DNA from 2 places in the Enterobacter sp. N5-15 genome. Region 2 is predicted to be linked to the other one. Evidence: predicted binding sites of a transcription regulator. Region 2 holds the regulator's gene; the other holds the start of a gene.
What was found. Region 2 encodes Fur, which represses iron uptake genes when iron is present. Its sites were predicted from a motif close to ATAATAATGAGAACNACTATCAA; they were not measured.
Positions count from the first base shown of each region.

Region 1: a site for Fur is predicted at 1,001-1,023, ahead of feoA (ferrous iron transporter A). Genes of this name have one in related genera too.

Region 1 covers NZ_CM170150.1:4,485,098-4,490,243, forward strand. Annotated here, with positions in the region: gene AC2TE5_RS21300 (Tex family protein) at 1-744, shown strand, start outside; gene feoA (ferrous iron transporter A) at 1,064-1,291, shown strand; gene feoB (Fe(2+) transporter permease subunit FeoB) at 1,322-3,640, shown strand; gene feoC ([Fe-S]-dependent transcriptional repressor FeoC) at 3,651-3,887, shown strand; gene AC2TE5_RS21320 (YdgH/BhsA/McbA-like domain containing protein) at 3,921-4,190, opposite strand; gene bioH (pimeloyl-ACP methyl ester esterase BioH) at 4,302-5,075, opposite strand; gene gntX (DNA utilization protein GntX) at 5,112-5,146, shown strand, end outside.
Region 2 covers NZ_CM170150.1:1,325,671-1,330,816, forward strand. Annotated here, with positions in the region: gene glnS (glutamine--tRNA ligase) at 1-1,600, shown strand, start outside; gene chiP (chitoporin ChiP) at 2,047-3,444, shown strand; gene chiQ (ChiQ/YbfN family lipoprotein) at 3,492-3,818, shown strand; gene fur (ferric iron uptake transcriptional regulator) at 3,911-4,357, opposite strand; gene fldA (flavodoxin FldA) at 4,649-5,146, opposite strand, start outside.

The DNA of each region.
Region 1 (5,146 bases), 1.7 Mb from region 2:
TTCCAGAACCGTCAGCAGCTGCTGAAGGTGAGCCGTCTGGGGCCAAAAGCCTTTGAGCAGTGCGCGGGCTTCCTGCGCATCAACCACGGCGATAACCCCCTGGATGCCTCTACCGTTCACCCGGAAGCGTACCCTGTGGTGGAACGCATTCTGGCCGCCACCCAGCAGGCACTGAAAGATCTTATGGGTGACAACAGCGCCCTGCGCAACCTGAAAGCCGTTGATTTCACCGACGACAAATTTGGTGTCCCAACCGTCACCGACATCATCAAAGAGCTGGAAAAGCCGGGCCGCGATCCGCGTCCTGAGTTCAAAACGGCGACCTTTGCTGACGGCGTGGAAACCATGAACGACCTGCTGCCCGGCATGGTGCTGGAAGGCGCGGTGACCAACGTGACCAACTTTGGCGCGTTTGTGGATATCGGCGTGCATCAGGACGGACTGGTGCATATCTCATCCCTCGCCGACAAGTTCGTTGAAGACCCGCACACCGTGGTCAAAGCGGGCGACATCGTGAAGGTCAAAGTGCTGGAAGTGGATCTGCAGCGCAAGCGTATCGCCCTGACCATGCGTCTGGACGAGCAGCCTGGCGACACCAACGCGCGCCGCGGCGGCAATGGCGGTGGCCGCGAGCAGCAGCGTCCGGCCGCGAAAGCAGCAAAACCGCGCGGACGTGATGCGCAGCCTGCCGGCAACAGCGCGATGATGGATGCGCTGGCGGCAGCGATGGGTAAGAAACGCTAAGGTTGTCAATGCCCGGTGGCGCTGCGCTTACCGGGCCTACGGTTTTGTAGGCCGGGCAAACGCAGTGCCGCCCGGCAAGCAGGCCGCAGCGAATTAAAATAAATAGAATGTAGCCATATTTAAACCACTAATTATCACCCCGTTAACAAATACTCCTCTTTTCATTTTCCAGGCAATTCAGCAAATATTGAGCAAGGTCAAACAGGCCGTAAATTAATACCGCAAACAACATTCCGTCACAGTTTTAATATTGCTGATAAAAACTATTCTCATTATCATCCCATAGTAGATAATTTAACCTTTCGTGGAATCAGGCGTTATGCAATTCACTCCAGACAGTGCATGGAAGATTACCGGTTTTACCCGCGAAATTAGCCCGGCCTATCGGCAAAAGCTGCTGTCGCTGGGCATGCTGCCCGGCTCGTCATTCCAGGTCGTGCGCGTGGCGCCGCTAGGTGACCCGGTTCACATCGAAACCCGCCGCGTGAATCTGGTGCTGCGTAAGAAAGACCTCGCGTTAATAGAAGTCGAAGCCTTATCCCGATAACAAGCCAGCGGTTTCAGTGAGTCTAAAAAAATGAAAAAGTTAACTATTGGCTTAATTGGCAATCCTAATTCCGGCAAGACCACCCTTTTTAACCAGCTGACCGGCGCACGCCAGCGCGTGGGCAACTGGGCGGGCGTGACGGTTGAGCGTAAAGAGGGCCAGTTCACGACAACGGACAATCAGGTGACGCTGGTTGACCTTCCCGGCACCTACTCCTTAACCACCATTTCGTCGCAAACCTCGCTCGATGAGCAGATTGCCTGCCACTATATTCTTGGCGGCGACGCGGACCTGCTGATCAACGTGGTCGACGCCTCCAATCTCGAGCGTAACCTTTATCTGACGCTGCAGCTGCTGGAGCTGGGTATCCCCTGCATCGTGGCGCTCAACATGCTCGACATTGCGGAGAAACAAAAGCTGCGCATCGACGTCGATGCCCTCTCCGCGCGCCTGGGGTGCCCGGTCGTTCCGCTGGTCTCGACGCGCGCTCGCGGTATTGACGCGCTGAAGCTGGCCATTGACCGTCACCAGGGTAATCGCGACATTGAGCTGGTGCATTACGCGCAGCCTCTCCTGCGCGAAGCCAATTTGCTGGCGCAGGAGATGGACAACAGCATGCCTGCGAAACAGCGCCTGTGGCTCGGCCTGCAGATGCTGGAAGGCGATATCTACAGCCGCGCTTACGCCGGGCATGCGGCAGATAAGCTGGACGCGACGGTAGCCCGTCTTAGCGACGAGCTGGACGACCCGGCGCTGCACATCGCCGATGCGCGTTATCAGGCCATCGCCTCGATTTGCGACGTTGTCAGCAACGCCCTGACGGCAGAACCCAGCCGCTTTACGGCAGCGGTGGATAAAGTGGTGCTTAACCGCTTCCTCGGTTTGCCCATCTTCCTGCTGGTGATGTACGTGATGTTCCTGCTCGCCATTAACATCGGTGGCGCACTCCAGCCCATTTTCGACGCTGGTTCCGTCGCGGTCTTCGTGCACGGTATTCAGTGGGTGGGTTACACCCTGCACTTCCCGGAATGGTTAACCATCTTCCTCGCACAGGGGATCGGCGGCGGTATCAACACCGTTCTGCCTCTGGTGCCGCAGATCGGCATGATGTATCTGTTCCTCTCGTTCCTGGAAGATTCCGGCTACATGGCGCGCGCCGCGTTCGTGATGGATCGTCTGATGCAGGCGCTGGGTCTGCCGGGTAAATCCTTCGTTCCGCTGATTGTCGGCTTCGGCTGTAACGTGCCGTCGGTGATGGGCGCGCGCACGCTTGATGCGCCGCGTGAACGTCTGATGACCATCATGATGGCGCCGTTTATGTCCTGCGGTGCCCGCCTGGCAATCTTTGCGGTCTTTGCCGCTGCCTTCTTCGGTCAGCAGGGCGCGCTGGCGGTCTTTTCGCTGTACGTGCTGGGCATCGTGATGGCGATCCTCACCGGTCTGATGCTGAAGCACACCATCATGCGCGGTGAAGCGTCACCGTTTGTGATGGAGCTGCCGGTGTATCACGTGCCGCATCTGAAAAGCCTGGCGATCCAGACCTGGCAGCGCCTGAAAGGCTTTGTGCTGCGCGCCGGTAAGGTCATTGTCATCGTCAGCATTTTCCTGAGCGCGCTGAACAGCTTCACCCTCAGCGGGCAGGCGGCAGATAACATCAACGACTCTGCCCTCGCCTCCGTCAGCCGCGTCATCACGCCGGTCTTTAAACCGATTGGCGTGCATGAGGATAACTGGCAGGCAACCGTCGGGCTGTTCACCGGCGCGATGGCAAAAGAGGTGGTTGTCGGCACCCTGAACACGCTTTACACCGCTGAGAACATTCAGGAGCAGGAATTTAATCCGGCAGAGTTTCATCTCGGGCATGAACTGCTGGTTGCCGTAGAGGAGACCTGGCAGAGCCTGAAAGACACCTTCAGCCTGAGCGTGCTGGCGAACCCTATTGAGGCGAGCAAAGGCGACGGCGAAATGGCGACGGGTGCCATGGGCGTGATGGGCGAGAAATTTGGCAGCGCGTCCGCGGCCTACAGCTACCTCATCTTTGTTCTGCTCTACATTCCGTGCATCTCCGTGATGGGAGCGATTGCCCGCGAGTCCAGCCGCGGCTGGATGGGCTTCTCCATCCTGTGGGGGTTAAACATTGCGTACTCGCTGTCGACGCTCTTTTATCAAACCGTTAACTTCAGCCAGCATCCGCGCTACAGCCTGGTCTGCATTCTCGCGGTTGTGCTGTTTAACGTGATAGTGCTCGGTCTTCTGCGGCGGGCACGCAGCCGCGTCGACATCGACCTGCTGGCAAACCGTAAAACCGCCGCGACCTGCTGCAGCAGCCCGGCGGGCGACTGTCACTAAGGAGCACACCATGGCATCGTTGATTCAGGTTCGTGACCTGCTGGCACTGCAAGGGCGGATGGAGGCGAAACAGCTGAGCCTCAGCCTGCATACGCCGCAGCCGATGATCGATGCCATGCTGGAAAGACTGGAAGCCATGGGGAAAGCCGTGCGGATTCAGGAAGACGCGGACGGCTGTCTATCCGGCAGTTGTAAAAGCTGTCCGGAAGGAAAGGCCTGCCTCAGGGAGTGGTGGGCACTGCGTTAATCAAGCCAGGCATCGCTGCCTGGCTTTATCGTATTACTTGTAGACGTCCGCCGTTGCGCGTACGTTTTTGGTCTGCTTTTCAGCGCTGGTGACGACGTAGTACGTTCCGCCCAGCTCATCCGCTTTCTTCGACAGCTCTTTTCTCGCGTCCATCGGCGCGGTGGTGTCAGACGTAGAAATTTCACCAATTTTCGTCAGATTCATGCTGGCAACTTTATCTTTTTCCAGCTCTTTTGCCGCAAAGACGCCAAATGACAGTGACCCAATAACCAGAGAAGTGACAATACCTGTAACAAGTTTCATAACCTGACTCTCCATAGGATTGTTGTTTTGATTATCGTAGGCAGAACAACCGCAACGACATCAGGAGTATGGTTGCGGTGTGTAACTTTTTCCAGGCTGGATAGAAAATAATCAGTCTAAACGTTGACTTAACGCAATGAGCGCTGAACAAAACTCCGTCGGATGGGAGATAAACGGGGCATGTGCGGCTTTGGCAATAATCTGCGATTCGCTGTCCGGCCAGAGCGAATCCAGCAGCGGAACCACTTTGCGCGGCACAATCCCGTCGAGGTAACCGTAGATACGCAGGTGCGGCACCGTCAGCGCGGCCAGCGGCTCGCGCAGGTCAACCGTTTTCAGGAGCTCAAGACCCCCGTTAAGCACCTCAACCTCCGGCATCGGCAGCGAAAGCACGGTCTGCTTCAGCGTTCGGGCATCTTTACGCGCGGTGTCAGTGCCCATTGTCTGCAATGCAAGAAACCGCTCCACGGTCCGCTGAAAATCTTCGCTCAGCTGCTGCTGGAAGCCCGCCAGCACTTCAGGTTTGATCCCTGGCCACGCGTCCTGCGCGCTAAAACAGGGTGACGACGCCACCGTTACCAGGGCTTGTACGCGGTCAGGCCGCGACAGTGCAATCTGGCTCGCCACCAGCCCGCCCAGGCTCCAGCCCAGCCAGACCGCGTTTTGCGGCGCTGCGTCCAGAACCTGCTGCGCCATCTCATCAAGCGATAACGCGCCATATCCGCGGCTGCGGCCAAAGCCGGGTAAATCCACCAGATGCAGTGTGAAATGCGAGGCAAGTTCCTCACGTATGCAATGCCATATCTCCGCGTTCAGGCCCCATCCGTGCAGCAGCACAAGATGGCAATTTCCTGTCCCTACGGTCTGCCACCACAGCGTCTTCATCAGTTACTGTTCTCTTTTTTCACATGGAGGTTGCACATGCTAACAGTACCCGGCTTGTGCTGGCTATGCCA
Region 2 (5,146 bases):
TAAGCACACCACAGTTCATACCCGCTTTCCGCCGGAGCCGAACGGCTACCTGCATATCGGGCATGCGAAGTCCATTTGCCTGAACTTTGGCATTGCGCAAGACTACCAGGGACAGTGCAACCTGCGTTTCGATGACACCAACCCAGTAAAAGAAGACATCGAATACGTTGAGTCCATCAAAAATGACGTGCAATGGCTGGGCTTCAACTGGTCTGGCGATATCTGCTACTCCTCTGACTATTTCGATCAGCTGTACGCCTACGCGGTTGAGCTGATCAATAAAGGTCTGGCGTATGTTGACGAACTGTCTGCTGATGAAATCCGTGAATATCGCGGTACGCTGACCGCGCCGGGCAAAAACAGCCCGTTCCGCGATCGCAGCGTGGAAGAGAACCTGGCGCTGTTTGAAAAAATGCGTGCCGGCGGCTTCGAAGAAGGCAAAGCGTGCCTGCGTGCCAAAATCGACATGGCGTCTCCGTTCATCGTGATGCGCGATCCGGTGCTGTACCGCATCAAGTTCGCAGAACACCACCAGACCGGTAACAAGTGGTGCATCTACCCGATGTACGACTTCACCCACTGCATCAGCGATGCGCTGGAAGGCATTACGCACTCTCTGTGTACGCTGGAGTTCCAGGACAACCGTCGTCTGTACGACTGGGTGCTGGATAACATCACCATTCCTGTGCATCCGCGCCAGTACGAGTTCTCTCGTTTGAATCTGGAATACACCGTGATGTCCAAGCGTAAGCTGAACCTGCTGGTGACCGACAAGCACGTTGAAGGTTGGGATGACCCGCGTATGCCGACCATCTCCGGTCTGCGCCGTCGTGGTTATACCTCCGCGTCTATCCGCGAGTTCTGTAAACGTATTGGTGTCACCAAGCAGGACAATACCATTGAGATCGCTTCTCTGGAGTCCTGCATTCGTGAAGACCTGAACGAAAATGCCCCGCGCGCGATGGCCGTTATCGACCCGGTTAAGCTGGTTATCGAAAACTATCCGCAGGGCGAGAGCGAGCTGGTTGCAATGCCTAACCATCCGAGCAAGCCGGAGATGGGAACTCGCGACGTGCCGTTCAGCGGCGAAATCTGGATCGATCGTGCTGACTTCCGCGAAGAAGCCAACAAGCAGTACAAGCGTCTGGTGCTGGGTAAAGAAGTGCGTCTGCGTAACGCCTACGTCATCAAAGCCGAGCGCGTAGAGAAAGATGCAGAAGGGAATATCACCACCATCTTCTGTTCTTATGATGCTGACACCCTGAGCAAAGATCCTGCTGACGGCCGTAAAGTGAAGGGCGTTATTCACTGGGTGAGCGCTTCCCACGCGCTGCCGGTAGAAATTCGTCTGTACGATCGTCTGTTCAGCGTGCCTAACCCGGGTGCGGCGGAAGACTTCCTGGCGACCATCAACCCGGAATCTCTGGTGATCAAGCAGGGTTATGCGGAGCCTTCTCTGAAAGCCGCTGAAGCGGGCAAAGCGTTCCAGTTTGAACGTGAAGGTTACTTCTGCCTGGACAGCCGTTACAGTACGGCGGAAAAACCGGTATTTAACCGTACCGTCGGCCTGCGTGATACCTGGACGAAGATCGGCGAATAATATTGCTGCTCTGGTCAATGAGAGACAAACGCCGCACTATGCGGCGTTTTTTTATTTAACGATCAGGGTATTAAGCCAGGGCTTAAAGAGGTGCCATGAAAATATCAGGTCAATGAGGTGCTACTTATTTTTTTTAAAAAAGTTTGTGTCATTACGAAAATCAAAAAGGTGGTAAAAAAAGAAAGAGAACCCACGTCTAGCCACTGAAATACCTGATAATTCCCCGCCATTGCTCGCCTCTCTGCAAATGTTACAAATCACTACCAATTATGTGCACTTCGTCATAATCCTGACTTTTGTCCGCTAAAAAGCATTGATAATTCGCGTCGCGAAAAATAACCTAAAGACGGTAGTTAATTCGAGGGTATTTAAAACTACCCCTGACCATTTGGTCTTTTTTATTTACGCCGTTTCAGGCGTTTTAATTCGTCAAAGAGGAATAATCTATGCGTACGTTCAGTGGCAAACGTAGTGCGCTGGCGCTGGCTATTGCCGGTGTGACAGCAATGTCGGGCCTGGTGGTGACACCAGAGGCGAAAGCGGCAGGCTTCATCGACGATTCTACCCTCACGGGCGGTATTTATTACTGGCAGCGTGAACGTGACCGTAAAGACGTCACTGAAGATAAATATAAAACCAACCTTTCGCACTCCACCTGGAACGCCAACCTGGACTTCCAGTCAGGCTATGCCGCGGATATGTTCGGTCTGGATATCGCTGCGTTCACCGCGATTGAAATGGCGGAAAACGGCGACAGCGGCCACCCGAATGAAATCGCCTTCTCCTCCAGTAACAAAGCGTATAAAGAAGACTGGTCCGGCGATAAGAGCGGTATCAGCCTTTACAAAGCCGCTGCGAAATTTAAATACGGCCCGGTATGGGCGCGCGGTGGTTATATTCAGCCAACTGGCCAGACCCTGTTAGCGCCGCACTGGAGCTTTATGCCGGGTACCTATCAGGGTGCGGAAGCCGGGGCTAACTTTGACTACGGTGATGCGGGTGCGTTGAGCTTCTCCTATATGTGGACCAACGAGTACAAAGCGCCGTGGCACATCGAGATGGACAAGTTCTACCAGAACGATAAAAAAACCAAAGTCGATTACCTGCACTCGCTGGGCGCGAAGTACGATTTCAAAAACGATCTGGTGCTTGAAGCGGCATTTGGTCAGGCACAGGGCTATATCGATCAGTATTTTGCCAAGGCCAGCTATAAATTCGATGTCGCGGGTAGCCCGCTGAGCACCAGCTATCAGTTCTACGGTACGCGCGATAAAGTCAGTAACGGCGGCGTCAATGACATTTATGACGGCACCGCGTGGCTGCAGGCGTTAACCTTCGGCTACAAGGTCGGTCAGGTTGATTTGCGTCTGGAAGGCACATGGGTGAAGGCGGAAGGGCAGCAGGGCTACTTCCTGCAGCGTATGACGCCGACCTACGCCTCCTCCAACGGTCGTCTTGATATCTGGTGGGATAACCGTTCCGACTTCAACGCCGACGGCGAGAAAGCGGTCTTCTTCGGCGCAATGTATGATCTGAAAAACTGGAACCTGCCTGGCTGGGCGGTGGGCGCTTCTTACGCTTACGCCTGGGACGCAAAACCTGCCGATATGGCAACCCCGGACGCATACTACGATCCCAACTATCGCCTGAAAGAGTCTTCCTACAGCCTCGATGCTATCTATACCCTGCAGGATGGCCGCGCGAAAGGCACGATGTTCAAACTGCACTTCACCCAGTATGACAACCACTCCGATATCCCGAGCTATGCGGGCGGTTACGGCAACATCTTCCAGGATGAACGTGACGTGAAATTCATGGTTATCGCCCCATTCACCATCTTCTGATGAACGCACCGGCGGGCTGAGTCCCGCCGGTATGGAGACTGCACATGATGAAAAAAATCGTAATCGTCGCGTTGCTGGCATCAGGGCTGGTGGCGTGTGCTCAGACACAGGCGCCGAAAGAGGACACCCGTCTGAAGGAGGCGTATAGCGCCTGTATTAATACTGCGGAAGGTTCGCCGGAGAAGATTGAAGCCTGTCAGAGCGTGCTGAACGTGCTGAAGAAAGAGAAAGCGCACGAGCAGTTCGCTACGCAGGAGAACGTCCGCGTGATGGATTACCAGGCCTGCATTCAGGCGCGTAAAACCGGTAACGATCAGGAAGTGGCGAAGCGTTGCGATAAGATCTGGAACGAGATACGCAATAACAATAAATAAGTTGCTTTACGCCCGGTAAGCGCAGCGCCACCGGGCTTTTTTCAGGCAAAAAAAAGCCAACCTTGCGGCTGGCTCAGAGTATGAACGCTCGCTTATTTCGCGTCGTGCGCGTGGTCGTCTTCGCGGCAGTCGCCTTCAGCGCAGTGACCGTAAAGGTACAGGCTGTGGTTCGTCAGGCGGATGCCATGACGCGCCGCGATTTCACGCTGGCGTGATTCAATGGAATCATCGCTGAATTCAATGACCTTGCCGCAATCGAGGCAGATCAGATGATCGTGGTGCTGCTGCTGGGTCAGTTCGAAAACAGATTTACCGCCTTCGAAATTATGACGGGTAACAATGCCCGCGTCATCAAACTGGTTCAGCACGCGATAGACGGTAGCCAGCCCAATCTCTTCACCCATGTCGATAAGACGTTTATAGAGGTCTTCCGCACTGACATGGTGATTGTCTGGACCCTGAAGCACTTCAAGGATTTTTAACCGAGGAAGCGTAACTTTCAGGCCAGCCTTCTTTAATGCGGTATTGTTGTCAGTCATGCGGAATCTGTCCTGTTGCTAAACGATTCACTTCTGTAGGAAGTGACAGAAAATGCACCTGGGATAATGCGTCTCATTATAGAACTGCCATGGCTAAATGAAAACTGCAAGTCTCAGGCAAAATATGCTTATAAAAATGGGGTATCACCAACAAACTTGCTCAATGGAAAACCACACTTTATCAGGGAGACATTGTACAGGTCTGGGCGAAAAAGTTAAAAGATTGTAGCGATTAATTTAATCGGTTTGACCTGGAGCACGGGCGCAGCCGCCGCTGCGCCGCGATAAAAATCAGGCGTTCAGAATATCGTCCAGGTGCAGTTCCTCACGGATCTGCTTCACCCATTTCTCAACGCGCTCTGCCGTCAGCTCTGGCTGACGGTCTTCGTCAATAGCCAGACCCACGAAGTGATCGTCATCGGCCAGGCCTTTAGACGCTTCGAAGTGGTAACCGGCGGTCGGCCAGTGGCCTACGATAACCGCGCCATTCGGCTCAATGATATCGCGGATGGTACCCAGCGCGTCACAGAAGTATTCGGCGTAGTCTTCCTGATCGCCACAGCCAAACAGGGCCACCAGCTTACCGTTGAAGTCCACTTCTTCCAGCGTCGGGAAGAAATCATCCCAGTCGCACTGGGCTTCACCGTAGTACCAGGTTGGGATACCCAGCAGCAGAATGTCATAGCCTTCCAGATCTTCTTTGCTGCTCTTAGCGATGTCATGCACATCAGCAACGTCTTTACCGAGCTGTTTTTGAATGTTTTTTGCGATATTTTCGGTATTGCCGGT